3 regions of the Chryseobacterium sp. SIMBA_029 genome follow, and region 3 is predicted to be linked to each of the others. Evidence: riboswitches for the same ligand, from Rfam matches in the RefSeq annotation. Region 3 holds a riboswitch; each other region holds the start of a gene.
The links. Region 3 has a riboswitch for S-adenosylmethionine ahead of SB679_RS04745 (SusC/RagA family TonB-linked outer membrane protein). Riboswitches for the same ligand answer to the same signal wherever they lie in the genome.
Positions count from the first base shown of each region.

Region 1: linked by a shared signal. The riboswitch ahead of SB679_RS22385 (alpha/beta fold hydrolase) and the one ahead of SB679_RS04745 (SusC/RagA family TonB-linked outer membrane protein) in region 3 are both predicted to bind S-adenosylmethionine.
Region 2: linked by a shared signal. The riboswitch ahead of SB679_RS05980 (TonB-dependent receptor domain-containing protein) and the one ahead of SB679_RS04745 (SusC/RagA family TonB-linked outer membrane protein) in region 3 are both predicted to bind S-adenosylmethionine.

Region 1 is NZ_JAWRXA010000017.1:26,488-36,733, forward strand. Features, by position in the region: gene metH (methionine synthase) at 1-2,256, opposite strand, end outside; gene SB679_RS22365 (four helix bundle protein) at 2,243-2,611, opposite strand; gene SB679_RS22370 (homocysteine S-methyltransferase family protein) at 2,638-3,651, opposite strand; gene SB679_RS22375 (O-succinylhomoserine sulfhydrylase) at 3,793-4,953, opposite strand; gene SB679_RS22380 (ACT domain-containing protein) at 5,073-6,611, opposite strand; gene SB679_RS22385 (alpha/beta fold hydrolase) at 6,675-7,613, opposite strand; SAM riboswitch class I at 7,674-7,780, opposite strand; gene SB679_RS22390 (MGH1-like glycoside hydrolase domain-containing protein) at 7,969-10,246, shown strand, end outside.
Region 2 is NZ_JAWRXA010000003.1:98,397-108,642, reverse strand. Features, by position in the region: gene SB679_RS05995 (TonB-dependent receptor domain-containing protein) at 1-303, opposite strand, end outside; gene SB679_RS05990 (hypothetical protein) at 592-882, shown strand; gene SB679_RS05985 (Hsp20/alpha crystallin family protein) at 931-1,401, shown strand; SAM-I-IV-variant riboswitch at 1,547-1,645, shown strand; gene SB679_RS05980 (TonB-dependent receptor domain-containing protein) at 1,958-4,678, shown strand; gene SB679_RS05975 (TonB-dependent receptor domain-containing protein) at 5,110-7,230, opposite strand; gene SB679_RS05970 (sensor histidine kinase) at 7,392-8,408, shown strand; gene SB679_RS05965 (LytR/AlgR family response regulator transcription factor) at 8,395-9,081, shown strand; gene SB679_RS05960 (aconitate hydratase) at 9,136-10,246, opposite strand, start outside.
Region 3 is NZ_JAWRXA010000002.1:328,903-339,148, forward strand. Features, by position in the region: gene SB679_RS04705 (GYDIA family GHMP kinase) at 1-861, shown strand, start outside; gene pckA (phosphoenolpyruvate carboxykinase (ATP)) at 989-2,608, shown strand; gene SB679_RS04715 (type II 3-dehydroquinate dehydratase) at 2,731-3,141, opposite strand; gene SB679_RS04720 (hypothetical protein) at 3,613-4,161, shown strand; gene SB679_RS04725 (hypothetical protein) at 4,265-5,524, shown strand; gene SB679_RS04730 (transposase) at 5,730-6,170, shown strand; gene SB679_RS04735 (hypothetical protein) at 6,163-6,390, shown strand; gene SB679_RS04740 (helix-turn-helix domain-containing protein) at 6,365-6,691, shown strand; SAM riboswitch class I at 6,954-7,049, shown strand; gene SB679_RS04745 (SusC/RagA family TonB-linked outer membrane protein) at 7,133-10,048, shown strand; gene SB679_RS04750 (RagB/SusD family nutrient uptake outer membrane protein) at 10,067-10,246, shown strand, end outside.

The sequences.
Region 1 (10,246 bases), on a different contig from region 3:
TTTTGAAAGTTCATCTGTTCCAAAACCTGTCGTTACACAGAAAGCGCCTACGTAATCCGTTTTCCCTGAACTTTGCGGTGCAATGAAATCGCTTAATGCCAAATATTCTTTTCCTTTGGATTTCTGAACCTGCTGTCTTAAGGTGATAAATTTTGCCTGCTCCTTATCGTTTTCATCGAAGATCAAAATATCATCCGTTTCATTTGCTTTCGCTTTAAAAATTCCAAAAATAGCTTTGGCTGTTAATAATTTTTCATCCAAAATTTTCTTTAAAATGATCTGAGCATCTTTGAAAAGTTCTTTAGCCTGTGCACCCACCACCTCATCTTCCAGGATATTCGGGTATTTCCCGTGCAGATCCCAGCTTCTGAAGAAAGGCGACCAGTCGATAAAGGGAACCAGCTCATTCAGATCCTGATCGTGAAACACCTGTACACCTATATTATTTGGAGTAAAAATTTCTTCGTTTTTCCAATCTATTTTAAAATGATTTTTTCTTGCCTCTTCAATAGTTACATATTCTTTATCTACCTGTCTGTTCAGGAATTTTTCCCGGAAATCTGAATATTCATCTTTCAGATCATGGACATATTCTTTATTGCGGTCACCCAATAAAGAACTTACCACATTCACTGCTCTTGAAGCGTCATTTACATGTACGACAGCATTTTTATATTTTAAATCGATCTTCACAGCGGTATGGGCCTTGGAAGTTGTTGCTCCACCAATCAATAAAGGAAAATTAAGATTTTGACGTTCCAATTCTGAAGCGATATACACCATTTCATCTAAACTTGGCGTGATCAAACCACTCAAGCCAATTACATCAACATTATGTTCGATCGCAGCCTGGATAATTTTTTCTGCAGGAACCATTACTCCAAGGTCTACAATTTCATAATTATTACAACCCAGCACCACACTCACAATATTTTTACCGATATCGTGAACATCTCCTTTTACGGTTGCCATTAATATTTTTCCGTTGGCAGGTCTTGCTCCGTCTTTTTCTGCTTCTATAAAAGGCTGTAAATAGGCTACTGCTTTTTTCATCACTCTTGCCGATTTTACCACTTGCGGTAAAAACATTTTTCCGCTTCCGAATAAATCTCCGACAACTCCCATTCCTGTCATCAAATTAATTTCAATAACATGTAAAGGTTTTGCCGACTGGAGCCTTGCTTCTTCCACATCTTCTTCAATAAAACGGTCAATTCCTTTCACTAAAGAATGCGTAATTCTTTCCTGTAAAGGTCTTGTCCGCCATTCAAGCTCTTCTACTTTTTCTTTTTTTACCGACTTATTTTTTTCAGAATACTCTAAAAGTCTTTCTGTGGCATCTTCTCTTTTGTCAAGAATTACATCTTCAACTAATTGAAGAAGCTCTTTATTAATTTCATCATATACTTCCAGCATGGCTGGATTTACGATCCCGATGTTCATTCCCGCCTGGATAGCATGGTAAAGGAAAACAGAGTGCATCGCTTCTCTCACGGTATCATTTCCGCGGAAAGAGAATGAAACATTGCTCACTCCTCCACTTACAGATGCATACGGCAGATTTTGTCTCACCCATCTTGTGGCCTCAATGAAGTCGATTGCATTTCTCCTGTGCTCATCCATTCCGGTTGCCACAGGGAAAATATTTAAATCGAAAATGATATCTTCTGCGGCAAATTTCACCTGGTTCACCAGGATATCGTAGGAACGTTTTGTAATTTCTACCCTACGATCGAAAGTATCTGCCTGTCCATCTTCATCGAAAGCCATTACAATCACTGCCGCACCATATCTCTTTATGGCTTTTGCCTGCTTGATAAATTCTTCTTCTCCCCCTTTTAAGCTGATGGAATTGACTACACATTTTCCCTGTGCTACCTGAAGCCCGGCTTCCAAAATCTCCCATTTGGAAGAATCAATCATAATCGGAATTCTTGAGATATCAGGCTCTGAAGCAATTAAATTCAAAAACTTGATCATGGAAGCTTTTCCATCAATCAGCCCGTCATCAAAGTTAACATCAAGAATCTGTGCTCCGCCTTCTACCTGATGACGTGCAATATCCAATGCCTCAGAAAATTTTTCTTCTTTAATTAATCTTAAAAACTTTTTAGACCCGGCAACATTTGTTCTTTCACCAACATTGATGAAGTTACTTTCTGGCGTTATAATAAGAGGCTCAAGGCCCGATAGTCTTAAGTATTTGGTTAATGGTTGTTGGTTATTGGTTGTCAGATGTATACTATCTGTTTCCATTATTCAAATTTTTATAGTAGTTAATAAATCCATTAATCAGTTTTTTACAAGTCAAAATCTGATTTGAAATTTCCTGAAAATCATTTTCAGAAATATATTTTTGGTCAAGAGCCAAAAAAATTTGTGTCTCCAGTTCAAATAAAGAACCTCTTGAAATATGCAAAAACTGCAGGGTATCATTGGACGTTCTCCTCCCACATCCTTCAGCAATATTAGAAGGAATCGATATCGCACTCCTTCTTATCTGGTTAGTAAGTCCGAAAAGTTCCTCTTTGGGAAAGTTTCTTGTTCCGTTATATATTAAATTTGTCAATTTTCTAGCTTCTATCCAAACTTCTAAATTTGTATATTCCATGGTATGTTATAATATTAAACAGACAACTATAAACCAATAACCGACACCTTTCTTGGCGGATAATTTTCTACCAGATCTGCAATCGCTTTTATATGTTCAGGAGTAGTTCCGCAGCATCCTCCGATGATATTGATTAATCCTTTTTCTGCATATTCTTTTATCTGTTCTGCCATAAATTCAGGGGTTTCATCATATTTTCCGAAGGCATTAGGCAAGCCGGCATTCGGATAGGCTGAAACATAAAAATCTGAATTGTGGGCCAATGTTTCTAAATATGGCGTCAGCTGGTTGGCTCCCAATGCACAGTTGAATCCTACACTTAATAGGTTCAAATGGGAAACTGAGATTAAAAATGCTTCTGCAGTCTGTCCACTCAATGTTCTTCCTGATGCATCGGTAATCGTTCCTGAAACCATAATGGGAATTTCTATGCCCCTTTCCTCCTGAATTTCATCAATGGCGAAAAGAGCTGCTTTTGCATTCAGGGTATCAAATATCGTCTCTACTAATAAAATATCCGAACCTCCATCCAGTAAAGCTTCTGACTGCAGTTTGTAAGCGATTCTCAGTTCATCAAAAGTAATCGCGCGGTATCCTGGATCATTCACATCGGGACTTAAGCTTGCCGTTCTGTTCGTTGGCCCGATAGATCCAGCTACGAATCTGGGTTTGTCCGGATTTTTAGCGGTGAATTCATCACATACTTTTCTTGCAATCTTCGCAGATTCATAATTAAGTTCATAAACCAATTCCTCCATATGATAATCCGCCATGGCGATGGTAGTTCCGGAAAATGTATTGGTTTCGAGGATATCTGCTCCTGCATCTAAATATTTCCTGTGAACTTCCTCGATAGCATGAGGCTGCGTTAATGAAAGCAGGTCATTATTTCCTTTTACAGGATGTTCCCAGTCTTTGAAACGCTCGCCCCGGTAATCTTCTTCTTCAAATTTATACCGCTGAAGCATAGTTCCCATCGCTCCGTCAAGGACAAGGATTCTCTGGGATAGTGCTTTATATAATTGTGCTGAATTTTTCATTTTACTTTTTTATTGAAATGACTTTAATAGGATTTTCATTCTATCTGAACGAAATCGTCGATTAAGGCTCTTGTATATTTCAAACTTTTTATTCTGAAGCCTTGTCAAGGCTACTTTTTGAGATCAATCTGTCCAAATACTTTAATCCAGTGCTTGTTTCAGATCTGCTATTACATCCTCTACATTTTCAAGACCTACCGAACAACGAACCAAACCGGCAGTAATTCCCACTTCATTTCTTTCTTCATCTGTTAATTTCGAGTGTGTTGTAGAAGCAGGATGCGTCACAATAGTTCGTGTATCGCCCAGGTTTGCGGAAAGCGAGCACATTTTAATACTATCTAAAAACTTCCTGCCGCCTTCTATTCCACCTTTTATTTCAAAAGCCACGATATTTCCGCCCAATTTCATCTGCTTTTTTGCAATTTCATAACTTGGGTGAGAAGGTAAGAAAGGGTATTTCACCAATTCTACATTAGGATGACTCTCCAGAAACTGAGCGACTTTCAGTGCATTCTCACAGTGCCTTTCTACACGGATGGCAAGTGTTTCCAAACTTTTTGACAATACCCAGGCATTGAAAGGTGACATGGCAGGACCGGTATTTCTTGCGAAAAGATAAATCTCTCTGATCAGGTCAGCTCTTCCTACAGCAACTCCTCCTAATACTCTTCCCTGTCCGTCAATAAGCTTTGTTGCGGAATGCACCACCACGTCTGCTCCATATTTGATGGGCTGTTGCAGATAAGGCGTCGCAAAACAGTTATCTACAATAAAAATCAGATTATGTTTTTTTGCAATCTTCCCAAAAAATTCTAAATCCAGAATTTCAATGGCCGGATTGGTTGGAGTCTCCAGATATAAAATTTTTGTGTTGGGCTGAATATATTGCTCAACATTTTTTGCATCATCCGCTTTAAAGTAGGTAGTTTCGATATTCCATTTCGGAAAATACTTCGTAAATAAAGTATGGGTAGATCCAAAAACCGACTGGCAGCTTACAATATGGTCTCCGGCATCCAGTAATGTTGCAAATGTAGAATAGATCGCAGCCATCCCCGTTGCAAAAGCGTATCCGGCTTCTGCACCTTCCATTTTTACGATTTTATCAGTAAATTCATTGACGTTAGGATTTGAAAAACGGCTGTATAAATTTTTAGATTTTTCTTCTGCAAAGCTCGCCCGCATATCTTCCGCATCCTGGAAAACAAAACTTGAGGTAAGGTATAATGGTGTAGAATGCTCATCAAACTGACTTCTTTCAGTCTGTGTTCTTATTGCAAATGTTTCAAAATTTTCCATATAGTTTAATTTTAATAATGTAGCAATATATCACTGTAATAGTTTACCAATGAATAGCTGTATCTGTTTTTGAGGTAGTTTTTTTTGGTACACTGTTATATCGCTGTATGTACATTAATTTATTTTGTTTCGCTTAGTCTTAAAATATCTCCGAAAACACCTCTTGCAGTCACCTGGGCTCCCGCCCCTGCCCCCATAATCACGATCGGGTTTTCACCATAACTTTCCGTATATATTTCAAAAATTGAATCTGATCCTTTCAATTGTCCTAAAGCGGAGCCTCCCGGAACAGAAATCAGTTTTACATCCAGCTGGCCCTTTTCTTTTTGCAGGTCTCCATGCAGATCTCCTACATAGCGCAGCACATGACCAGGTTCCTGATTGTCCTTAATTTTTTGATATTCATCATCCAGTTCTTCTAATCTTGAAACGAATTCATTTTTCTCAATGGAAAGAAGATTTTCTGGAATTAAATTTTGAATATTGATATCACTGAATTCATTAATAAGGTCTAATTCTCTTGCAAGAATCAATAGTTTTCTGGCGACATCATTTCCTGAAAGGTCTTCCCGTGGATCCGGTTCCGTATATCCCTTCTCCATTGCCTCTCCGATTACTGTAGAGAATTTGTCATTTCTTACAGAATAGTTATTGAAGATATAGCTTAAAGATCCTGAGAATACACCTTTGATTCTGGTAATATTTTCCCCTGAAAGATGTAATAATTTTATAGTGTCAATTAACGGTAATCCTGCACCTACATTGGTTTCATAGAGATATCTTCTGTTATTTTTACTCAACGTATATCTTAGTTTACGATATTCTTCAATAGGAAGCGTGTTGAATATTTTATTGGAAGACACGAGGTCGAAGCCATTTTCAGCTAAAGCATGGTAATTTTTAACAAAATCTTTGCTTGCCGTATTGTCTACAACGATCAGGTTTTCCAATTGATTTTCTTTGGAGAAGCTAATCAGTTCTTCAACATTGGAAGAGTTTTTCGCCGCCAACACCTCATCATTCCAATTACCATCAAAGCCTTTTTTATTAAATGCAATTTTCTTTGAATTGGCCACCGCTACTACTTTAAGATCAATCTTCTTACGTCTTTTAATTTCTTCTGATGATTTCAACACCTGCTCAATTAATGTTTTCCCTACGTTTCCATGGCCGATAATTGCCAGATGAACGGTTTTAGGTTTTTTTGAAATCTCAGATTCAATGATATTTTTAGTTTTCTCATCCTGTGAAGAAGTAACCACTATATTGACTCTTTTCTCACTTGCTACCTGGTTTAAAAGCAATGGAAAAACATTATTTCTGGCAAGCTCTGAAAGAATTTTATTAAAATCCTCAGCAACAAATCCCAGTACAGAAACATTATTAATACTGTAAATCTGAGAAACTTTCCCCGATAGTCTTTCTGCTTCAAATTCGTCTATCAAACAGTTAACCGCTTTTTCGGAATCATTCTCATGAACCAAAATTGAGAGGCCGTTTTCTATGGCCTGTTGAGAAATTACGCCCACACTGATCCTCGCCAGGGTAAGGGCTTTGAAAATTCTTCCGTCAATCCCGATTTCACCTAAGAAATCTTCTCCTTCAAATTTGATGATTGATCTGTTTTTTAAAAATTTTATTTCGTTAGCATTTTTCATCTGTTCTTACTTTAATTTTTATTATTGGTCAGATAGAATTTCGCGGCCGCTCCATTTCATTCTTTACAAAATATTTTTAATGATGTTATTTAATTGTTCGTATTCCATTAAGAAGGCATCATGCCCATGTATTGATTGTATCTCGTGATAGTCAACATTTTTATTTTTCTCTTTCAGTTTTTCAAAGCACATTCGAATTTCAGAGGCCGGAAAAAATAAATCGGTATCTACCGAAATCAGGTGCATTCGTGCGCTGATCTCTTCCAATTTCTTTTCTTCAGCATTAATATTCATCAGCAGATGGTTCATCAGCTTATAAGACAACAAACTAAATCTTTCGTTTAGTGAATTTCCATGATAAACCAACCAGTCTTCTGATTCTAAGCACTGTTTTTCCTGATTATATTGAGTTTGAAATCTATCGTTTAATGATTGTGGTGTTCTGTAGCACAGCATCGCATGAATTCTCGCTTTTTGTAATGGCTCGTGATCTCCACTCAACAAAAATTTCTGAACCAGACATTGTGCATGAAGCCAGTCATGGGTTTTGAAATCGCAAGCCACCGGAATAAAGATTTCCGCCAGATCTGGTTTTTTAGCCAGCATTTCCCAGCCAATTCCTCCACCCAGTGATCCTCCGATAATGGCGTATACGCTTTGTATGTTTAGTATTTTAAGTCCTTCCAGAAATATATTGGCAATATCTGAAGGAGAAAAATTTTCATATTCATCAATTAAAAAATCATCATATCCGTTTCCGGGAATATTGAAACACAGAACAGTGTAGGTATTGGTATCAATAACCTGTCCTTTTCCGATCAGCTGTTTCCACCATCCTTTTTCGCCGGCAACATTGGAGTTTCCGGTTAAAGCATGATTAATAACAATGATGGGTGCAGTAAACAGGTCTTTCCCGAAGAGCTGGTAGCTCAACGGGATATTGTATTCCTTGCCGGAATTCGTTTGATACGAAAGTGTACTATTTTTTAGTTCTGTTCTCAATTCTATTATTATTTTAATACAATTGAAAATGCCATAAGAAATGGCTGAAAGAACTTCAGTAAGTTATCTGTCCAAAATAAATTGGTAGAACGTAGCACCTTCTTTGCTTGCACAAAGGGTTGCTAAGGTTTCATAGGGTCTAATCCCTCAACCTTTCTTGATAACATTTTCAATATTTGAATGAACGTGTGTCGCAAAGATAGTACTTTTTATTTTATATTTTTAAAAAAAATAATTTACCCCTTACAAAGCCCATAAATAAAAGATTTCCAAGACTATGTTAAGGATTATTCAGATTGAAAGAATTGGAATTATTTTTCAAAAAAACTACCTTCGTATCGAAAAGTGATGCAATATGAGTGTTGAAAAACAAAGATTACAAGATAATAACTGGAAAAACTGGGGTCCTTATGTAAGCAACCGGCAATGGGGAAATGTACGGGAAGATTACAGTCCGAACGGAAATGCCTGGAACCATACCAATCATAATAATGCAGAAAGCTATGCCTATCGCTGGGGAGAGGAAGGTATTGCCGGAATCTCTGACTCAAAACAGATTTTTTGTTTCGGTCTTTCTTTTTGGAACAGAAAAGATACAATGGTGAAGGAGCGCTTCTTTGGACTGAGTAATCCTCAGGGAAATCACGGAGAAGATATTAAAGAAATTTTTTATTACCTGGATAATACGCCTACCCACAGCTATATGAAGATGGTGTACAAATATCCTATCAATAAATTCCCATATGATAACCTCGTAGCTGAAAATGGCAGGCGAAGTAAAAAAGAATCTGAGTATGAAATTATCGATACCGGGATCTTTGACAATAATGAGTATTTCGATATTTTCATTGAATACGGTAAAGCCGATCATAATGATATTTTGGTAAGGGTTACTGTGTGTAACAGGAGCCAGCAGGAAGCTCCCATTGTAGTGGCTCCGACTGTATGGTTCAGAAATAACTGGAAATGGGGTTATAATACGTATAAAGGTCAGCTGAATGCATCTCATGAAGGATGTATTGACATTAACCACGATAGCATCTCCATTAAGAAATTGTATTCAAGGAGATTGAATGCCAATAGTGTTTTTTGTGAGAATGAAACGAATACTCCAAAATTATATGGAGCTCCCGAAACGGAAAATACCTATTTTAAAGATGGCATCAATAATTTTATTATTCATCAGTCGAATACAGTGAATCCTGAAAAAAGAGGAACGAAAGCTTCTTTTTTAATTGATGAAATGATTGGCGCCGGCGAGTCAAAAACATTTGATTTCAGATTATGTCCGAATGATTTAGATGAGCCTTTCCTGCAGTTTGATGAGATCCTGAATGCAAGAATTAATGAAGCTAATGAGTTTTATAACGAAATACAAAATGACGTAACGAATGATGATGAGAAAAATGTTCAGAGACAAGCCTTCGCAGGCCTGCTTTGGAATAAACAATTTTATCACTACAACGTCGGAAAATGGCTGAAAGGAGATCCTAATTTTGAAGCTCCGAGAAATTTTAATGATTATGTAAGAAATACGGAGTGGAACCATCTTCATAATAAAGATATCATCTCTATGCCCGACAAATGGGAGTATCCTTGGTATGCCACATGGGATCTGGCTTTCCATTGTGTTCCTTATGCTATTATTGATGCTGAATTTGCAAAAGGACAGCTTTTGCTGCTTACCAAGGAATGGTATATGCACCCAAACGGTCAGCTTCCTGCTTATGAATGGAACTTAACTGATGTGAATCCACCTGTTCATGCATGGTCATGTTTCCGGGTTTTTAAGATTGATGAAAAGCAAAACGGTAAACCCGATTTATTATTCCTTGAAAAAGTTTTCCAAAAACTTCTTCTGAATTTCACCTGGTGGGTTAACCGAAAGGATAAAAGCGGAAATAACATTTTTGGGGGCGGTTTCTTAGGACTTGATAATATTGGGGCCTTTGACCGAAATATGGTCTTAAAAGACGGCCAGCATCTTGAGCAGGCAGACGGAACAAGCTGGATGGCTATGTATGCCCTTAATATGATGCGTATTGCCATGGAACTTGCTCAGTACTATCAGGTATATGAGGATATGGCAATTAAGTTTTTTGAGCACTATCTGTATATCGCTGAGGCTATGGAAAACCTGGGTGATGACAAAGAAGGATTGTGGAATGAGGAAGACGGATTTTTCTATGACGTTCTGCAGCTTGGAAATGGCGAAAGTGTATCATTACGTCTAAGAAGTATCGTAGGCCTTATCCCATTATTTGCAGTGGAAGTTATTGATCACAGCTTGCTTGAAAAAATGCCGAATTTCAGAATAAGAATGGAATGGGTTTTAAAAAATAAGCCTGAACTTACAAAATTAGTCTCTCACTGGGATGAAGAAGGACATGGCAGAAAGCACCTGATGAGTATTTTACGTAAAAACAGATTGACAAAAGTACTGACAAGAATGCTTGACGAGAAAGAGTTTTTAAGTTCTTACGGAATCCGCGCCATGTCAAAAGTATATGAGGAAAATCCTTTTGTTTTTTCTGTTCACGGCAATGAAAATGTAGTCTATTATACACCCGCAGAAAGTGACAGCAGAATGTTCGGTGGGAACAGCAACTGGAGAGGACCGATCTGGTTCCCTA
Region 2 (10,246 bases), on a different contig from region 3:
AATATTTAAAGGTCTGCCGTTAAGATAAACATCCAGCATTTTCCCCTGATACATCATTCCGGCAATGTCAGTAGAAACCAATCCCGGAAGTTTTTTGATGCCTTCCAGAACATTTCCGTTGTTAAGCTGTGGCTGCTCCGAAAAATCAAAAATAGTTCGGTCAGCTTTCTGTTCAACGGCTTTTTTAGTTTTAGTGATAACAACCCCTTCAATTTGCTTCTCTTTGCTTGGCGTATTTTCTTTTTCCTGCGAATAAACAAAGACGGAACCTAATAAAGATACAGTGAGTATAATTTTTTTCATAATGTTTTTTACTACTAACCAGTTAGACGCTGAAAAATAAATTTTGTTACAAAATGTTCAAATTTCATCGCTGTTTTTTTAATTCAGATAAGAGTCTGTCAGCCCTAATTTGATTGATGAAAATAAGGCTTATTGATTTTTAAGATTAAAAAAATAAAGTAAAATTAAACAGGCTTTCGTCTTGTATCATGTAAACGGAATAGATGGTAAATAGCTGATAATAAAAAAAGTAAATCCATATCTGTTTCGTCTTACATAAAAAGAAAGTACAATTTAACAATGAACAAAATGAACAATAAAATGAAATTTATTCTGCCAAAATTATTAGGAGTAACACTATTGGCCGGAGCAGCAGTATTTATTTTATCACTGATTTTTAAACTATTATTTGCAGGACTATTATTAGCCGGAATTGGAACGTTGATCGCAAAAATGATCGGTAAAAAAAGGGGCCAAACTATGGGATATGAAAAAAACAGCAATGTTTATCTTCCTTATCATCATAACTTCCCAAAACAGGGGGGAACGATATATTCACAGGTTCGTAAAGAAAATTTAGCCATCATTCCTATCCGCTAAAAAACGAATTTTTATTAATACAATAACACAAACTAAATAATTAAAACAATGTATACACAACATCATAATACACAAGGACCATTCGCGAAACATGACGAATGCGGATCATTTGAAAAAGGCAGTTTCGGAAGAAAATTCAAAGAACATTTTATGGGGAATAACCACCCTTTAAAGGAGATGTTCGACAGAAAAATCAATAACCACAAGCCTGTAAATATTACAGAAAATGAAGACAGCTTTACGGTCCAGCTGTATGCTGCGGGATTGCAGAAAAATCTTTTTAAAGTGACGGTTAAAGATCAGATTCTTACCCTTTCCTACACTGATACTTCAGAAAATACCGATTCTAAATTAATTTATCAGGAATTTTATCCCGGATCTTTTGAGCGTAGGTTTCAGCTGACGGACAAAGTCTTTGATGATCAGATTTCAGCGCTTTATGAAAATGGGATTTTAACCGTAGTCTTACCAAAAAATCCGGAAAAGAATAAACCTGAACAACAGGTTGATATCAATTAATACTTTCCGTAACATAAAGTAAAAGGTAAAGCCTCACAAAATTTGTGGGGCTTTATTTGTATTGGATTTGTTACGGTAGCATTTGCGAAAAGTTAAAATTTTTGGCAATTATTTTTTTATTTCCGAAATAATTATATCTTTGCTGCGTAATTATCAAGAATCTCATAGATGGGATAGCAACCTGCAAAAACAAGCAAGGTGCTGAAATAGATAAGCCGGTATGCCCGGAAAAAATGTTTATTCTCTATTTTCTCCCCATCTTGACATTTTTGTTTTAAAATAAAATCAATGTTTAAAGACAAGGGAAACCCAAAAACCAATGTAAATTATCATCTCTCAGATCATGAAGTTTCACTTCATTATTCTGACCTCTTTTCATGCCATTTCCACATGCGCATGTGTTGTTGTTTCTAGACTTCTTTAAAAAATAATACCCCCATTTCGGCTTTCTAACACTATCCTTACCATAAGGATACAGGATAACTATTGCCTAAAAATCAAACAAACAATCAATAATAAAAATAGAAAAACACATGCGTAATTTCGAAAAAAAACAATCATAGCTTCAGCAGCTCTTATTTCAGCATTTTACTTTGGACAGTCGGATTCTGCATCATCCAAAAAGATCGATGATGTTGTAATCCTGGGATCAAGAGGATCCGGAAGATCTCTTACAGAAACTCCGGTTCCTGTAGATATCATTAATATTTCAAAAATCTTAAGACAAAGTCCAGTTAACAATATAAGCCAGGCCCTCAACTATGTGGTGCCTTCATTTTCTTCCACTTCACATACCGTTAACGACGGAACCGATTTTGTAGATCCCGCTCTCCTCAGAGGTCTTGGTCCGGATCAGGTTCTGGTCCTGCTGAATGGAAAAAGAAGATATCAGTCTTCATTAATTAATGTTACGTTGACTCCTGGAAGGGGTTCGGTAGGAACAGATCTTAATGCAATTCCTGCTTTTGCCCTGGAGAAAATAGAAGTACTAAGAGACGGAGCATCTGCTCAGTACGGTTCTGATGCCATTGCAGGAGTCGTGAATTTGGGACTTAAAAGAAGGTTGGGATTATCAGGACAGGTTTTCCTGGGAGGATATGCTTCATCAGCTACCAATAATTTTTCCGGAGGGATAGATGGTCAAACGATCTCGGCCGATCTGAACTACGGAGCAAAAATTGGAGGGAAAGGCTTCATTAATGTTACAGGATCTGTACAATACCGTGACCCGTATTCAAGAGCGGGTGTACGGGAAGGTGATATTTATAATGCCTATAATGCAATTAATTACAGAGCATTGCAGGATGGAGTGAATATCGATGGATTATATAAAAATATTACCAATACTTCAAATAGCCAGCAGATTATCAATACCGTTAAGCAGTATGCATCGCAGGTAGGTTATTTTTCACAGGATTTCAGGAATCAGATATCAGGAGCTAATAGTATTTCTGCGCTCCAGGGGCTTTTAGGAAAAGACGTTACAGATCAGGAGCTTACCTACAGAGGATTGGAAAGAAAAGATTTCAGCCTTAGGGCGGGACAGTCTAAACTGCAGTCAGCACAACTTTTTTTCAATTCTGAAATTCCGGTTAATGAAGACTGGAAAGTCTATTCCTTTGGAGGCTACAGCTACCGTCTGGGGAATTCCGGAGGATTTTACAGGCTTCCCAACACAGAAAGAAACATCAATGCTGTTACCCCAAATGGATATCTGCCCCAAATTGAAGCCAGTGTGAATGATTATTCCTTAGCAGGCGGGATCAAAGGAAAATGGAACGGCTGGAATGTAGATTTAAGTAATACTTTCGGAAAGAATGCTTTTAATTTTGGGGTGGTGAATACATTTAATGCATCTCTGGGAGATAGCTCACCAAGAACTTTCGAAGCAGGAGGATCAGAATTTTTACAAAATACCCTGAATCTGGATTTCTCAAAAAAATATGATGTTCTTCACGGCCTGAATGTGGCTTTTGGAGGAGAATACAGGTATGAAAACTATAAAGTGAATGCAGGAAATGAAAACTCCTACGTCTCCTATGATATTTTTGGACGTGTAGTAACGGCTGCTACTCCTGAAAATGAAAAGGCCACTGATTTCTTTGGAAATATAAGACCGGCCGGATCACAGGTTTTTCCGGGATTCAGTCCGGATAATGCGGTTTCCGGAAGCAGAAACAGTGTCGCAGCATATGCTGACGTTGAAATTGAGCCTACTGACTGGTGGTTGATAGAAGGAGCGGTGCGGTACGAAAACTATTCCGACTTTGGTTCCACCTTTAATTATAAATTAGCAACGAATGTAAAACTGGCTAAGAACTTTAACTGGAGAGGGGCTGTTTCTACAGGATTCAGAGCACCTTCTTTAGCACAGATTTACTACAGTTCTACGTCTACATTAATCCAGCAGGGAAAAACAACGCAGGTCGGGACTTTCAGAAATAATTCTGAAGCTGCTCAGGCTTTAGGAATTCCCAAACTGAAACAGGAAACTTCACAGTCATACAGCACGGGGATTACCTGGAAAATTCCGGCTTTAAGTCTCGTATTTACAGCAGATGCTTATCTTATAAAAATTAAGGATAGAGTAGTGCTTACAGATTTATTCTACCGTCCCGAAGGAAGTTTTGCACCGGGATCAGACCAGGCGGTGTTGCAGGGGGCTTTTGATATTGCGAGAGCCAGTGCTGCGAATTTCTTTGCTAATGCAGTAGATTCCCAGACGAAAGGATTGGACATCACTATTTCCCAGAATTCAAGAATCTCGGAAAGAATATCTTTGGAAAATAATCTGGGACTTAATTTGAATCAAACCAGAAGAGTTGGGGATATTCATGCTTCTCCTAAATTGGTAAGCCAGATTGATAATTATTTCTCTGAGCCCAACAGAGTATATTTTGAAGAAGCCGTACCCCGTATCAAAGCCACGTTTGCCAATACCGTGAGGTTTTCGGCACTTACCGTTGCTCTTAGGAATTCGTACTTTGGAAAAGTGACGGATGCGGATGTGCTGGATGCTAACTTTGACGGAGTTACGGAAAGCAGAGAGCATTTTGTTTTAAATGACCGTATTGTGACAGATCTTTCTGTGGGGTATGATTTTAATAAAAATATTTCGGCGACGATAGGAAGCAATAATATATTCAATATACTACCTTCCAAAAGCCCAAATATCAGCTCGTTAACAGCTGATAATCAGTTTGTGTATTCCAGACAGGTTTCCCAGTATGGTATAGGAGGACGCTTCGTTTTCGCGAGGGTAGAATTCAAGTTTTAAAATAGATAAAGGTTAAAACAAAAAACAGAGATTCATTCTCTGTTTTTTTGTTTGAGTGAATAACAAAAAGGATCAATTTCAAAATGTGGATGGATAGAGATTAATTTTAAAGTTTCACGCAGATTAATCAGATGATGCAGATTTTTTACTTTTGTTTGTTCATCTGCGAGATAAAAAATTCAAACCATTAAGATTCTGTTAAGCTTTTAAGAATATTTAGTTTTAGCTTCGCTTAAGAGCTACAACTTAAAAAATTATTTAATTTTTTCTTAACTGACCTTACATTCTTCATTGATCTTAATGTTTAAAAAAAGTATGCAATGAGAATCTGTTCCATCAGCCAGATCTGCGAGAGTCTATCATTATAAAAACTCTTTTGTGGTTTAAAAAAAATCAAGATCAAAAGCGTGATAATGAGTTAACAAAAACAATTACTGTGCTCTTTCTTTTTCTTCAAAATTGATATTCTTCTTATTAATTTTCTTTTTGCTGCTTCCAAAAGTATAATTAACACTTAAACGGAAGCTTCTGCCGTCCCAATAGTTATTCATGTACTGGGTATTATCAGAGAAATACAGCTCCCCGCGGTATCTCTGTGCAAAAATATTGGTCACCGTTGCATTGATTTGAAGCTTCTTTTCCATCAGGGAAACCTTTAATCCCGAAGTCAGCTCCGGAAAAGCCTGGAAATAAGAGTTCACATTTTTGTATGCCAGGCTGTGGCTGTAATTCAGGAAAAATACCAGTGTTTTATTTTTGTTTAAAGTAAAAGTATTGTTGACAGAGTAGCTGAACGAACTTCCTTTCTGTGTTTCTGCTTCAATATTAAATACGGATGAATTCTGAAGCGAGGCATTCATTGAAATGCTGGTTTCCCAGAACTTGAAAAAAGTATCGGTATAAGAGGCATTAAGTCCCCAGAAATTGTTGTTGTAATAATTCAGATAAGTGCTGATCTGTGAAAGTTCGTCTATGTAAGAAATCTGGCCAAATCCATTTTTCATTCGAAGGTAATATATACTGGTTGAGAATTTATTATTGAAAGTATATCCCAGCTCCAGGTTGTTGATATAAGCCGGTGTCAGTAAAGGATTTCCTGAAGAATAAGAATACGGATTTTCATACCAGCGGAACGGATTGAGATTGCTCATGCTTGGGCGGTTGATCCTCCTTGAATAAGAAAAACTGAACACATTTTTATCTTCTTTGTACGAAACATAAGCCGAAGGGAACCATTGCCCATAATTGTATTTGTTGTGTGAATTAGAAGATGGAGTGGTGCTTTCCGCGTTTGTATTTTCATAGCGAATACCTGCTTTGGTCTCCCAATGTTCACCCAATGTTTTGGAGAAACTGAAGTAACCTGCATAATTTTCTTCCTGGTACTGGAACAAATTAGCTCTTAAAAGATCCGGAACATATTGTCCTCCGGTCAAATTAAAATATTGAATGTCAGAAGTGTTTTTAAACTGATTGAATTTAACTCCGGTTTCAATGGTTCCGAAAGAGAATGGAAGCTCCAGATCTGCCTGAACAGAAAAGATCTGAGGCGAAATCAAAGAAGTAGTTTTCACATCCTGAACAGATTGATCAGAAGATCTGAACGTAGAAAAATTAACATCAGTGTCAGAGTCATTCTTATAAAAATTCCCTGCAATACTCAGTTTCTTTCCCAGTGAATCCAACTTCAGGTCGTAATAAGCGCTTAACGTGTGGGTAGGAAGTTTTTCACGGTGAAAAGTGTTGGTTAAAAGGTTTTCTTCGTCAAGATTAGAAGCAATGTTCTTTGTGGTATTCACGATATCCATCCCTGATTTTTGATGGGCATAGATGTATTCCATCCCGATCTCCGCATTTTTACTGATTTTATAGGATAAATTAAGGGTAGGAGTCAGTTCCTTCCACATATCTTTTCGTATCGAGTTGCTGTAGTTCTGGGAAGCTCCTAGAATGGTGTAATTTTCATCCGTACGTTTAGCGGAATCATAATAGGTAAGTTTCAGACTGCTGCTGAATTTTTCCGTCTGATAATTAAGCGAGCCATTGGAACTGAACCCGGAATAACTTCGCTGGATAAGGTTAGTATTAATATTTCCACTGAAACCTAAATTAGGGTTTTTCTTCAGGATAATATTAATGATGCCGCTGTTTCCTTGAGCTTCATATTTTGATGGAGGAGTCGTGATGACTTCTATTTTTGAGATATTTTCAGAACGGATAGATTTCAGATAATTTAACAAAGCCGTTCCCGAAAGATTCAGCATTCTTCCGTTGATCATCACACTCACGATACTTTTTCCGGTAATAGAAATAGAGCCCATGTTTTCGTCTACTTTCAGCATGGGAACGTTGGCAAGTGTTTCTGTTGCATCCATCCCTTGAGAAGCTATCGATGCTTCTACATTAAAGATAAGGCGGTCTGCTTTTCTTTCAATGAGTTTTTTCTTCACCAAAAGATTGATCTGTTCCACATGCTGGGTGCTGTCTTTTTGAACTTGTGCAGATAGCGTTGCAGATAAAAGGCTGCCGATCAGGATATATTTAAGTTTCATAGTTTATAATCTTGAACCAAAGGTATTTTCAAAATTTTTTTTATGAAATGGCATTTAGATTTCAGGTAGGATTAATCCGCTCAAAAGGGTTTCATCGAAAAAAAAGCGGGTTTCATCGGAAATGTATAGGAATGTAAAAGTTCTGTGGCTTACATTTGAGCATGAAGCAAAAACAAGTTTTCTTTCTGCATTTTTTTTATTGGCTGTTAATCATATTCAACGGTCTTCTTGCGAGAGCAGTATATGATAAAGATGGTCTCGATATATTAGACGTTACGATCTTCCTGGCCAATTTCCTGGGTTTTTACGTCAATTATTTTTTTGTCGTACCAAGATTTTTTGATCCTAAAAGATTTTACCTGATGATCATCGGTTTTTTTGTCGGAGTATTTATTTTCGTCCTCTTCAGATATTCAATGGAAGAACTTTTGCTTCCTGCGGTGGCCGGGTTCAGAAATTATGCGGAAGGAACTACCTTCCTATACTATTTTTATGATAATATCTATTATTCGAGCTTAACGGTTTTCGTGAGTACCAACTTGTGGTTCTTTAAATATTATCTGAAAATAGAGGCAGAGCGCACAAGGCTTATTGAAGAAAGAAAACATGCCCAGCTTCAGGCCTTGAAAACCCAGATCAATCCGCATTTTATTTTTAATTCTTTAAATAATATCTATTCCCTGGTGTATCAAAATTCAGATAAAGCACTTCCGGCCATTGAAAAACTAAGCGAATTGCTGAGGTACAGCACTAAAGACCTTGAAAAAGATGTGATCAGCCTGGATAAGGAAATAGGATATATCGAAAGCTTAATTGGGCTTGAAAAACTCAGAATCAAAAATCCTGAATTACTCATCATTGAAAAAAATATCAACCATCCTAAAATCGATATTTCACCCATGTTGCTGGTTCCTTTTGTAGAAAATGCCTTTAAGCACGGAGATTTCAGAGAAAAGGGTTTTGTGTTGAAAGTTTCGGATGACAATAAAGTACTTCATTTTTATCTTCATAATTATAAAAATCAAAGAATGAAAGATACGGCGTCCGGAATTGGAATTGAAAATGTGAAAAAAAGACTGGAAATTTTATATCCCAAACGGCATGAACTCTATATAAAGGATCTGGAATCCGAATTTATTGTAGATTTAAGAATAATTTTCCCTTATGAGAACGATTAAATGTATCATTGTAGATGACGAGCCACTGGCGATTTCGCTTCTAGAAAATTATGTCCGGAAAATTCCTTTTCTCGAATTGGTTTTTTCTACGGAAAATCCCATTCTGGCACTGGAATATATCCAAAATAATGATACTGATGTTGTATTTCTGGATATTCAGATGCCGGAACTTACCGGAATTAATTTCATGAAGATTGTAGGAGGAAAAATTAAATATGTTTTAACAACCGCCTATTCTGAATACGCCCTGGAGGGATATGAGCACAATATTGTAGATTATCTTTTAAAGCCCATTTCTTTTGATCGCTTTAATAAAAGTGCACTGAAGGTCCAGGAACGGTTTGCGGTTAGTGAAGGGAATTCTGACACCTATTTTTTTGTAAAATCATCGGGGCAGCAGCACCGCATTAATTTTGATGAAATCCTTTATATAGAAAGCATTAAAGATTACGTCAATATCCGGACAGTTCATCAGGAGTACATTATTTTAGACAGTTTAAAATCTTTGGAACAGGAACTTCCGAAATCATCTTTTATCCGCGTTCATAAATCTTTTATGATTAACCTAAACCAGGTGAAAAGTATAGGACCCAAAAAGATCCTTTTACTGTCGGAACATGAAATTCCTATAGGAGACAGCTATAGAGCAAATCTTTTAAACAGTCTTAAATAAATAAAAAAGCAGCTTCTCAGAAGCTGCTTTTTGTATAAGGAATTAATCTAATAATTAATGTTCTTGTCTTTTGATAAGGTTTAGCGCAGAACCTGCTTTGAACCAGTCAATCTGTTGATCATTATACGTATGGTTAGCCATGATAAGATCTTTAGTGCCGTCTGCGTGTACAAACTCTAAAGTCAGCTGCTTTCCTGGAGCAAACTGATCAAGATCTAAGAAGTTAACCGTGTCATCTTCCTGGATTTTATCATAATCAGCTTCATTAGCAAATGTTAATCCCAGCATTCCTTGTTTTTTAAGGTTTGTTTCATGGATTCTTGCAAATGATTTTACCAATACCGCTTTTACCCCAAGGTGTCTTGGCTCCATAGCGGCGTGCTCTCTGGAAGAACCTTCACCGTAGTTTTGGTCTCCAACAACGATAGAAGGTATACCTGCAGCTTTATAAGCTCTTTGTACAGCAGGAACTTCTCCGTATTCACCCGTTAATTCGTTTTTAACGTGGTTGGTTTCCATGTTATAGGCATTCACAGCTCCGATCAGCATATTGTTTGAAATATTGTCAAGGTGGCCTCTGTATTTCAGCCATGGTCCGGCCATAGAAATGTGGTCAGTCGTACATTTTCCAAAAGCTTTGATTAATACCTTGGCTCCTTCAATATTTTTACCGTCCCAAGCGGGGAATTCTTCTAATAACTGTAATCTGTCTGAAGTAGGACTTACGTTCACGACCACTGAAGAACCGTCTTCAGATGGAGCCTGATATCCGTTGTCATCTACTGCAAATCCTCTTGCAGGAAGTTCAGTTCCTTTGGGTTCGTCAAGTTTTACCTGCTCACCGTTTTGGTTGGTTAAAGTATCCGTAATAGGGTTGAAGTCTAATCTTCCTGAAATAGCTACTGCAGCTACCATTTCCGGTGAAGCTACAAAAGCGTGGGTATTTGGGTTACCGTCAGCTCTTTTCGCAAAGTTTCTGTTGAAAGAGTGAATAATAGAGTTTTTCTCACCTTTTTCGGAACCTTCTCTATCCCATTGTCCGATACAAGGTCCACAGGCATTGGTGAAAATTCTTGCATTTTCAAATTTTCTGAAAGAATCTAAGAATCCGTCTCTTTCTGCTGTGAATTTTACCTGCTCAGATCCAGGGTTAATTCCTAAAATA
Region 3 (10,246 bases):
TATTTCGCAATGGATGGAGCTCTTGTCCTGGCGGTACCTACCAAGCTTGGACAAGAGTTTTTTTTTGAGGAAAAACAGGACGGGAATTCTCTGATATATTGGGAAGCCCATCATCAGGATGTACTATGGCTAAAAACAGTCATTGATTATAAAAACTGGCAGATTCTGGAATCCAATATCCCATCAGCTGCTGAATTTATCCTCAAAACCTTAAAAAATGTTCAGTCTCTATCTGAAACAAAGTTCAAAAGCACAGATTACTACCATATAAAGACTAATCTTCAGTTTCCTGCCGATTACGGACTGGGAAGCAGCTCTACGTTGATGAATAATCTTGCAGAGTGGTCCGATGTAGATCCTTTCTATCTTAATACCATAAGTCTCGGAGGCAGCGGATATGATATTGCTGTTGCAAAAGAAAAGGTAGCAGTACTTTACCAAAATAAACCCGAAATTAAATATGAAAAGGTAGATTTTAATCCTCCTTTCAAAAATGAACTTATTTTTATCCATTTAAATCAAAAGCAGGATAGCCGAGAAGGAATCAACTTTTATAAGTCTAAAAATAAGTCCCCGGAATTGGTTCAAGAGTTTTCGAATCTTACAAGAAATATTTTGTTATGTAATGAATTGGAAAATTTTTCTCAATTAATGATGATTCATGAACAAAAAATCGCCAATTTCCTTGAAATTTCTACTGTTAAGGAGAAATTTTTCCAGGATTGCCCCTCTTTTGTCAAAAGTCTGGGAGCTTGGGGCGGAGATTTTGTGATGAGTGCCAAATTTGGCGGCTATAAGGACTATTTTTGGGGAAAAGGTTTTACGACTGTTTTTGAATGGGTAGACATAATTAATTTATAATCAATATTTTACAATCCTATTTTTTTATTTGTCATTCTGACTTATATCATTATATTTAAACCACCTTTAACAATTAATTAATATTAATTTTGTTGAATCTAAAAAAGAAATAGAAAATATAAGTAAAATGAAACACGCTAAAATCATCCAAGATTTAGAAAAATTAGGAATTAAAGGAGACTATGAATTAATATATAATCCTTCTTATGAAGAATTATATCAGGCTGAAGTCTCTCCTGAGAATCAAGGCTTTGAAGAAGCTGAGCTTACAGAATCTGGTGCGGTATCCGTAAAAACAGGGATTTTTACAGGCCGTTCTCCTAAAGACAGATATATCGTTCAGGATGATGTTACAAAAGATACTATTTTCTGGGACGGTAAAGTAAATTTACCTACTACTTCAGACATTTTCGAATCTTGTAAAGGATTAGTGCTGAATCAGCTTTCAGCTTCTAAGAAAATCTATGTTGTAGATGCTTTCTGTGGAACGAATGCAGATACCAGACTTAAAGTAAGATTCATCGTAGAAGTAGCATGGCAGGCGCATTTCGTTACTAATATGTTTATCCGCCCTTCACATTACGAACTTGAAAACTTCGGGGAACCGGATTTCACAGTAATCAACGGATCTAAAACAACTAATCCAAATTGGGAAGCTCAAGGTCTGAATTCTGAAAACTTTATCATGTTCAACCTTACTGAAAAACTACAGATCATCGGTGGTACATGGTATGGTGGCGAAATGAAGAAAGGAATGTTCGCTATGATGAATTACTACCTTCCATTAAAAGGGATGGCTTCTATGCACTGTTCTGCCAATGTAGGCGAGGAAGGAGATGTTGCTCTGTTCTTCGGTCTTTCAGGAACAGGAAAAACAACATTATCTGCAGATCCTAAAAGATATCTGATTGGTGATGATGAGCATGGTTGGGACAACAATGGTGTATTTAACTATGAAGGGGGTTGTTATGCTAAAGTTATCGACCTTTCTGAAGAGAAAGAACCGGATATTTTCAGAGCAATTAAAAGAGATGCACTTCTTGAAAACGTTGTGGTAAACAATGGGATTGCTGATTATAAAGACGGATCAATCACGGAAAATACAAGAGTTTCTTATCCTATCTACCATATCAATAAGATTGTTCTTCCTTCAAAAGCGGGACATGCGAAAAAAATCGTTTATCTTTCTGCGGATGCATTCGGAGTATTGCCTCCGGTTTCTATTTTAGATGAAAACCAGGCACAATACCACTTCCTTTGTGGATATACTTCAAAATTAGCAGGAACAGAAAGAGGCATTACAGAACCTGAACCATCTTTTTCACCCGCCTTCGGTGAGGCATTCCTTACCTTACATCCAACTATGTATTCTAAAACATTAATTGGTAAAATGAAAGAGCATGGTGCAAAAGCCTATTTAGTAAACACAGGTTGGAACGGAACCGGAAAGAGAATTTCTTTAAAAGATACCAGAGCAATTATTGATGCAATCATTGACGGATCTATTGAAAATGCTCCTAAAACCAACGTTCCGATTATGAATCTGGAGATTCCTACAGAGCTTCCAAATGTTTCTGAAGGTATTTTGGATCCTAGACATACCTATAGCGATGTAGCAGAATGGGAAGAAAAAGCAAAAGATCTTGCTTCAAGATATATTAAAAACTTTGAACAGTACTGCGGTACAGAAGAAGGAAAGAAATTAATCTCTTCAGGACCTCAATTACAGGAACAGACTACTAATTAAAAATAGAAAGCCTCATCATCGATGAGGCTTTTTTATTTGACACATATTTATTTTATCAGACCAGCACAGGTGTTTGCATTATATCTGTGAGAATTTGTGAAAATCTGTGGTCAATATATTATTTAAGATTTTAAGCTCAAAATCGCTAATCTGTATCCATCCATTCCAAATCCAGACAATACAGCATCACTATTAGCTGCGGTCACGGATTTCTGGCGGAATTCCTCTCTTTTGTAAATATTACTGATGTGAACCTCCACTTTTTGCTTCTGAATATTCTTTAAACAATCGGCTATTGCATAAGAATAATGGGTAAACGCGCCCGGATTAATGACTACCGCATCAAAATCATCCTTCTGAAGCCTGTTAATGATTTCCCCTTCAATATTAGACTGATAATAATCCAAATGATAAGATGAAAATTCAGACTGTAATGTTTCCAAATAATCTTCCATGGAAATATTTCCGTAGATCTCAGGTTCTCTTGTGCCCAAAAGATTCAGATTGGGACCATTAATAATTAGGATTTTCATTTAAAAAATTTATTCAAAGATAGATAATTTTCATACGACTGGCTGCATGTGATGTATGGAAAATGGCATGTTGAAATTGCTGTTCAATTATTTCAAAAATAAAATTATGACCACGAAATAATATTGTTAAATAAGAAGAATGAAGTTAATTTTTTGGTATAAAAGTCTCCGTTATCATTAAAAAGAAATCTTTTTTAATTAAAAACAAATGCTATAATATATTTCAATTATCTCCTGAAAATTATATATCTGCAAAATTGATTTTGGTTTTACTAAAATTTTTAGTATTCGATTTTTTATATAAAATTTAAATTGGATGAATTTAAGTAGTGAATATTAGAATTTGACTGTTTTAATATTTTGATTTTCATTGATATACAAAATTTAAGTCATTTTCCTGAATTTGACTTACTGACCTTTTTTTTGATTTATCTATAGAGATACTTTTGTAAATGAATTACAGTAGAGATAATGTTTCAGATAAATTTTCAACTTTTACTAAAAAAGATATTTTGCAGCGTATTGCTGGGAGTATTTCTTTTTGCTCACTGTAAAATTGGAAATGATTCTATTAATAGAGGAAATATTGATAATGATACTAAGACGAATTTTTTTGTCATTGAAGGAACTGTTATTTCCGGAATTGAAAACATACAAGCCGCTGAAGTCAATATTATAGAAAAGAAAGATAATAGGATTTCTAAAATCAGTTCTAAAAAACCTTCTCAACAATTGGATCAAAATGAAAAGGTAGAAGAAAAGAAGTATCCCGCAAAGTATGCTACTAATACAATCAGTATATGCAGAAAGGATTCGGATGAAAAATATCATTCTTTATTGTCCGGAGAATTAAAAGTAATCCATGGGAATCCATATAAGTATGATGGGATTCCAGCTGACCAACAAAAATTTTTTATTTTTTTTTCATACAAAAAATTGGTAATCAATGTCAGGAAGGATTTAATTATTGCACTGGGAATAATTAAATATTGCTGTATCAGGCCCCCACCGATATCCTGAGCCTTATAAGGATATAAATGATCTAAAAACACAAATGATGATTTCTTGAGAAAAGTTTTCCTCAAAACTTTTCTCAATTTTTAACTTAAAAACAAATTCAAAAATGAAAAAAACAATATTATTACTCGCAACCATTGCTTCGGTATTTATGTACTCCCAAGTAGGTATTAATACCGTAAATCCCCAAGGAACTTTCCATGTAGATGGATTGAAAGATAATCCTTCAACAGGTGCTCCAACCGCAGCACAGGGATCTAATGATTTTACAGTAACCTCAACAGGTAGTGTAGGAATTGGGACTGCAGCGCCTAATGCATCGGCAATTCTTGATGTGAATGTAGATGGCTTGGCTACTGGAAGTAAAAAAGGGTTTTTAGGCCCTAAAGTGGCTCTGACTTCTCAGATAGATCAGGCTACAATACCTTCACCAGCAGCAGGTTTGCTTGTGTATAATTTAGGAACAGGTGGACTAAGTTATGTAGGGTATGTATTCTGGAACGGTACAGAGTGGAGAACGTTTAATAACGGCTCTCTTGCAGCTGGAACTTTGGGGGCTATTACCTGTAATGGGGTAACATTATCTCCGGGGACTTATACTGCCGGAACACCCTATACCGGGACAATGACTGTTCCTTATACCGGAGGAAACGGAGGTACTTATCCGGCACAAATTGTAGGTCCTGTTAATGGGCTTACAGCAACGCTGGCTTCCGGGAATTTTAATTCAGGATCAGGAATCCTTAGTTATACAGTATCAGGAACGCCTACTGTATCCAGTCCTACACTGACTACATTTCCGTTAAGTATTGGAGGACAGACTTGTAGTGCTACAGTAGGAGGAGGAACTGTGATTGCTCCTGGAGAGTTGGTATATTATCATACTTCAATTCCACGTCAGACAGCAAATTTTATTTTAAGCCAGTTTCTTACTGATCTTCCAGTAGTGAACAATACGTTTAGAGTTGATGCTTTTGTCAATGCTCCAAATGCATTTGATAATACGGGTACTAATACCAATTTTGTTCCACGTATTTATAATATAACCGCTGCAAATGCAAAAGTATGGGTTTCTGAAGTATCTACATTTACCGGAGATGCATCTACCGGAAACAGATTGCTGGGACCGGGGAATTATGCTGAGTTTGATGATGGTGTATACCTTTCTCAGGGAGCTAATGAGACGGTGACATTAGATGTTACTACAGCAGATAACAAATGGTACAGAGTATATTATGTATTACGTATAGATAACAAATCTACGACAGGTACCCCAGTCAACGGTAGAGATCAAAATCCCACTACTGATGCTAGTACTGCAGATAATACTTTGGAAGTTTACATATCAATCCAGAGATTATACTAACCATTTTTATAAATTTTTGGAAAGAGGAACTATCAAAAGTTCTTCTTTCCTGTTTTCAATATGTTGAAAGATTGATTATAAAATAACTTGAATACAACGTTTTCTAAATTGTATCATTTATGTTTACAAGGAAAATTGTCTGGATTACATGGGAAATCTTAAAGAATAAAATCAGAAGAGAGCTAAAGGAATAAAGATAGATAGAATGAAATTTAATTTTAAAAATATCCACATTGGGAGTTGTATAAAAAAAAGAGTTGAAGAGATGGAGATTGCAATGGACCGTATCTGTAATTTTCACAAAACTACAGAGGATGAAATACTTGCTATGTATACCCAGAAAAGTCTTGATTCGGAAGTTCTTCTGAAATGGAGTAAACTTTTGGAATATGATTTTTTTAGGATCTATACTCAGCATCTTATTTTATTTGCTCCTGAAAACAACTCACACATCAATACCTTATCTAAAGGTGAAGCGTCTCTTCCTAACTTTAGGAAAAATGTTTATACCAGGCAGGTGGTGGATTTTATTTTAGAATTAATTAATACAGGACAGAAAACGAAGCATCAGGTGATTGAAGAATATAGAATTCCTAAAACAACACTTTATAAATGGGTCAGTAAATATAATGATGGCAATGAGTGAAAAAGGAAATAAATATGATTATTTATTGAACCTGAATAAAGAAAAAGTGATAGAATTGCTGGGGCATGAATTTAACTTCTATCCGGCTAATACCTGGACTTATGTTCTGGAAATAAAGCGTTTATACAGAAAAACAGTTATGTTTATATTTTTTGAAAATGAAAAAGTCTCTACAATAGAAATAAAGAAAATATATGGAAAAATTAGCACCAAATTATAAAAAAATTTTTCAGGATATTATTTCTAATAAATATCCTGAAAAGTCTGAACGCTGTCGTTCTATTTTGCAAAAAAAGGTTTTATCTGTGTTGGATGTTATTAATCTCAATCAAATGATCTTTGCCACCGAAGATCAGGGGACAGCTGAATTCAGCCGTAAACAAAGATCTTATGATGAATCTTCTATTCTTGAAATTTTAGCATATCAAAAAAGAAACGGATATAATAACACACAGGTTGCCAGTAAATTTAAGTTAAGCAGAAATTCTGTAGCAAAGTGGAAGAAAATATTTAATCAATAAAATTTGGAATTTAAGAATTATAATTGAACTTTAGTAAAAGATAAAATGACGTCATTGACGTCATTTTTTTGTTTCATGCTTAAAATTGAATTATTGATAATGATATATCTCATATTTGTAAAATTGACAATCGGTATAAGTGTCTATTTTGGTGGTTTTTAAAATAAAATTAAGTTAATTTTTGTGAAATTATAATTAAAAAATAAGTAGTCTACTTGTTTTATAGACTAATTGTTTTTAGATTTGCAACCATATTTCGATCGGCTTATAAAGAAAGATGGAGGGAACTGACCCTGTGAAGTCTTAACAACCTGCACTATGCAAGGTGTTACATTCAGCCTTAAAGGAAAAATAAGCAATTGGTTAATCGTATTTATCGATGCCCTTTGCTGACTTTTCCGCAAAGGGTTGTTTTTTTAATATTGATAAATAAAATTGATTATGATTAGTGAAAAATTAATTAATTCTAGAATTTGGATTCCACCTGTTGCTGTATTTTTCCTGGGAATTATCAGTGCAAACGGGCAGACAACAAAGGCTAAAAAAGATACACTCCAGGCAAAGGAGATTGATGAAGTAGTAGTGGTAGCTTACGGAAAGGCTAAAAGAACAAGCTATACGGGATCGGTAGCAACTATTTCAAGTGATAAGATTAACAACAGACCTGTGAATAATATCACGAAAGCTTTAGAAGGGCAGGTTGCGGGACTTCAGGCAGTAAGTTCTTCAGGTCAGCCTGGTTCAGTGGCTTCTGTCAGGATTCGTGGAATTGGGTCTGTGAGTGCTTCAAGTGATCCGTTGTATGTCATTGATGGAATTCCTTTTGACGGAAATATCAATACCATAAGCCCGAATGATATCGAGTCGATCAGTGTCTTGAAAGATGCTTCTGCAAGTGCGCTGTATGGATCAAGAGGAGCTAATGGAGTGATTCTGGTGACAACAAAATCTGGTAAAAAAGGAGAGTCGAGAATTAATTTTAACATGAGCCAGGGATTTTCCTCAAGAGCGGTAAAAGATTACAAACAGGTGAGTACGGATCAGTATTTCCAGTTATATTGGGAGGCTTTGAGGAATGGCTATCAATCCAATCTGATTTCAGCTCAGCAGGCTGGGCAAATGGCCACAGATAATCTTATTAATGCTTTGGGGATCAATCCTTATGGAGCTAATTATTCAAAACCGGTAGGAACAGACGGGAAACTTCTGGCGGGAGCAAAACCGTTGTGGAATGACAATTGGGCCGATGTTCTTCAAAGAGTAGCTTCCAGGAATCAGGTTGATTTAGATTTCAGTGGCGGAAGTGAGAAAAGCAATTATTATTTTTCACTGGGATATCTTGATGATAAAGGGATTGCGATTGAATCCGGTTTTAAAAAATACAGTACCAGACTTAAAATCAATTCTGAAGTCAAAAAATGGTTAAATGTCGGTGCGAATTTAAGTTACACGAATAGTATCCAGCTGTCTCCATCTTCATCAGATTCCAGTTCGGATAATATTATCAATGTAGGACGTATTATTCCTTCATTTTACCCTTATTATGAAAGAAATGCCGATGGAAGCCAGAAACTGGATCTTAATGGAAATCCTATTTTTGATTTTGGATCATACAGACCTACCAGTGCTTTCCAGAACCAGAATTTAGCGGCAACTTTACCTTTGGATAAAAATGAAAACAGGGAAGATAACTTTTCCGGGAAAGGGTTTTTAGATTTTAGTTTTTTACCTGAACTGAAGTTTAAATCCAGTTTTTCTGTTGATTTGGTGAATTATAACGGGCATTATTATACCAATCCGCTGTTGGGGCAGGGAGCCGAAATCGGAGGTTCTGTGACGAAAACAAACTCCAGGACGTTTTCTTATACCACCAGTAATATTTTAACGTACGATAAAAAATTTGGGCAGCACCATTTTAATGCGTTAGCAGGGCAGGAGTTCTACCACTATGAATATCAGACGATATCAGGAAGCAGAAGCCAGTTCTCACTTCCCTATTATTACGAGCCTGCTGCAGCATCATTATTAGGAGGTTTTACCGGGAGCAGTGACAAATTAGGACTATTAAGTTTCCTTGGGAAAATAGAATATGATTATCAGAACAAATACTTTATTTCCGGATCGGTACGATCTGATGGTTCTTCCAGATTTTCACCGGATAACAGATGGGGAACTTTCTGGTCAGTGGGTGGTTCATGGAAAGCATCCAGCGAAAATTTTATTAAAGATTTGAATGTCTTTAATCAGCTGACCCTTCGTGCAAGTTATGGAGGTCAGGGAAATGATAAACTGAAAACGTATTACGCGTATCAGAGTTTATATACTTTCTACAATAATCTTGGAGAACCGGGAACAGTAGCGAATAAACTTCCTACACCAGATTTGAAATGGGAAACGAATATTAATTTGAACGTTGGATTAGAGTTCGCTATTTTAAATAACAGAATTAAAGGAAATGTAGAATATTTTAAACGGGAGAGCCAGGATTTATTATTTGAAATGCCTTTGGCTCCTTCATTAGGATTTACAGGTTTTCAGGCGAATATCGGGAAACTGCAGAACTCAGGTTTTGAATTCTCATTGTTTACGACTCCGGTTAGGACGAAATATTTCGAATGGAATGTTGATATCAATCTGAGTACTTTAAGTAATACAATCACCAAGCTTCCCAAAGGTTCCATCATTAGCGGAACAAAGCTGCTAAGAGAAGGTGGTTCGGTCTATGATTTCTATCTTCCGACCTGGGTTGGGGTAGATCCAAGTAATGGAAAACCTCTTTGGAAGACGATTATTACGGATGCCAACGGACAGACTGTAGAAGGGACAACGTCTGAAATAGGGAAAGCTACGAGAGAAATTCAGGGTTCATCGCTTCCAAAACTGGTGGGAGGAATTACTACGAACCTTGCGTACAAAAACTTTGACTTATCTGCCTTGTTGACTTTCAGAATTGGGGGTAAAGTGCTGGATACGGATTATACTTCAATCTTATCGGGTGGAAATTTACCGGGAAGGGCATGGAGCGAAGAAATGCTTAACCGCTGGACTCCGGAAAACCGATATACTGATGTTCCTGCTTTGAATACAACCACGAATAACTGGACGTCTGCTTCGTCAAGATTTTTATATTCTGCAACCTATGCAAGACTGAAAAATGTGAGTATCGGATATACGCTTCCGTCAGATTATTTTGAGAGACTGGGACTGAAAAAATTCAGAATTTATGTACAGGGAGAGAATCTTTTAACCTTCTACAAGCATAAGGGAATGGATCCTGAACAGACCTTAGATGGAACGACGTATTACAGGTATCCTGCTATGAGGACGGTAACTTTTGGAATTCAGGCAACTCTTTAATATCTTAAAATTGAAACAATGAAAAAAATTATATATATATCTTTTGCTCTAGCGGCTGCATTATCTTTTGTAAGTTGTGAAAGTGACCTGGAAACAGCACCAACCAATCAGGCGAGTGAAGAAGAGATCTTTAAAACGGCGGAAAGTGCTGAGACGGTTATTAACGGAGCTTGGGCAACCTTTAATGATGAGGGAACA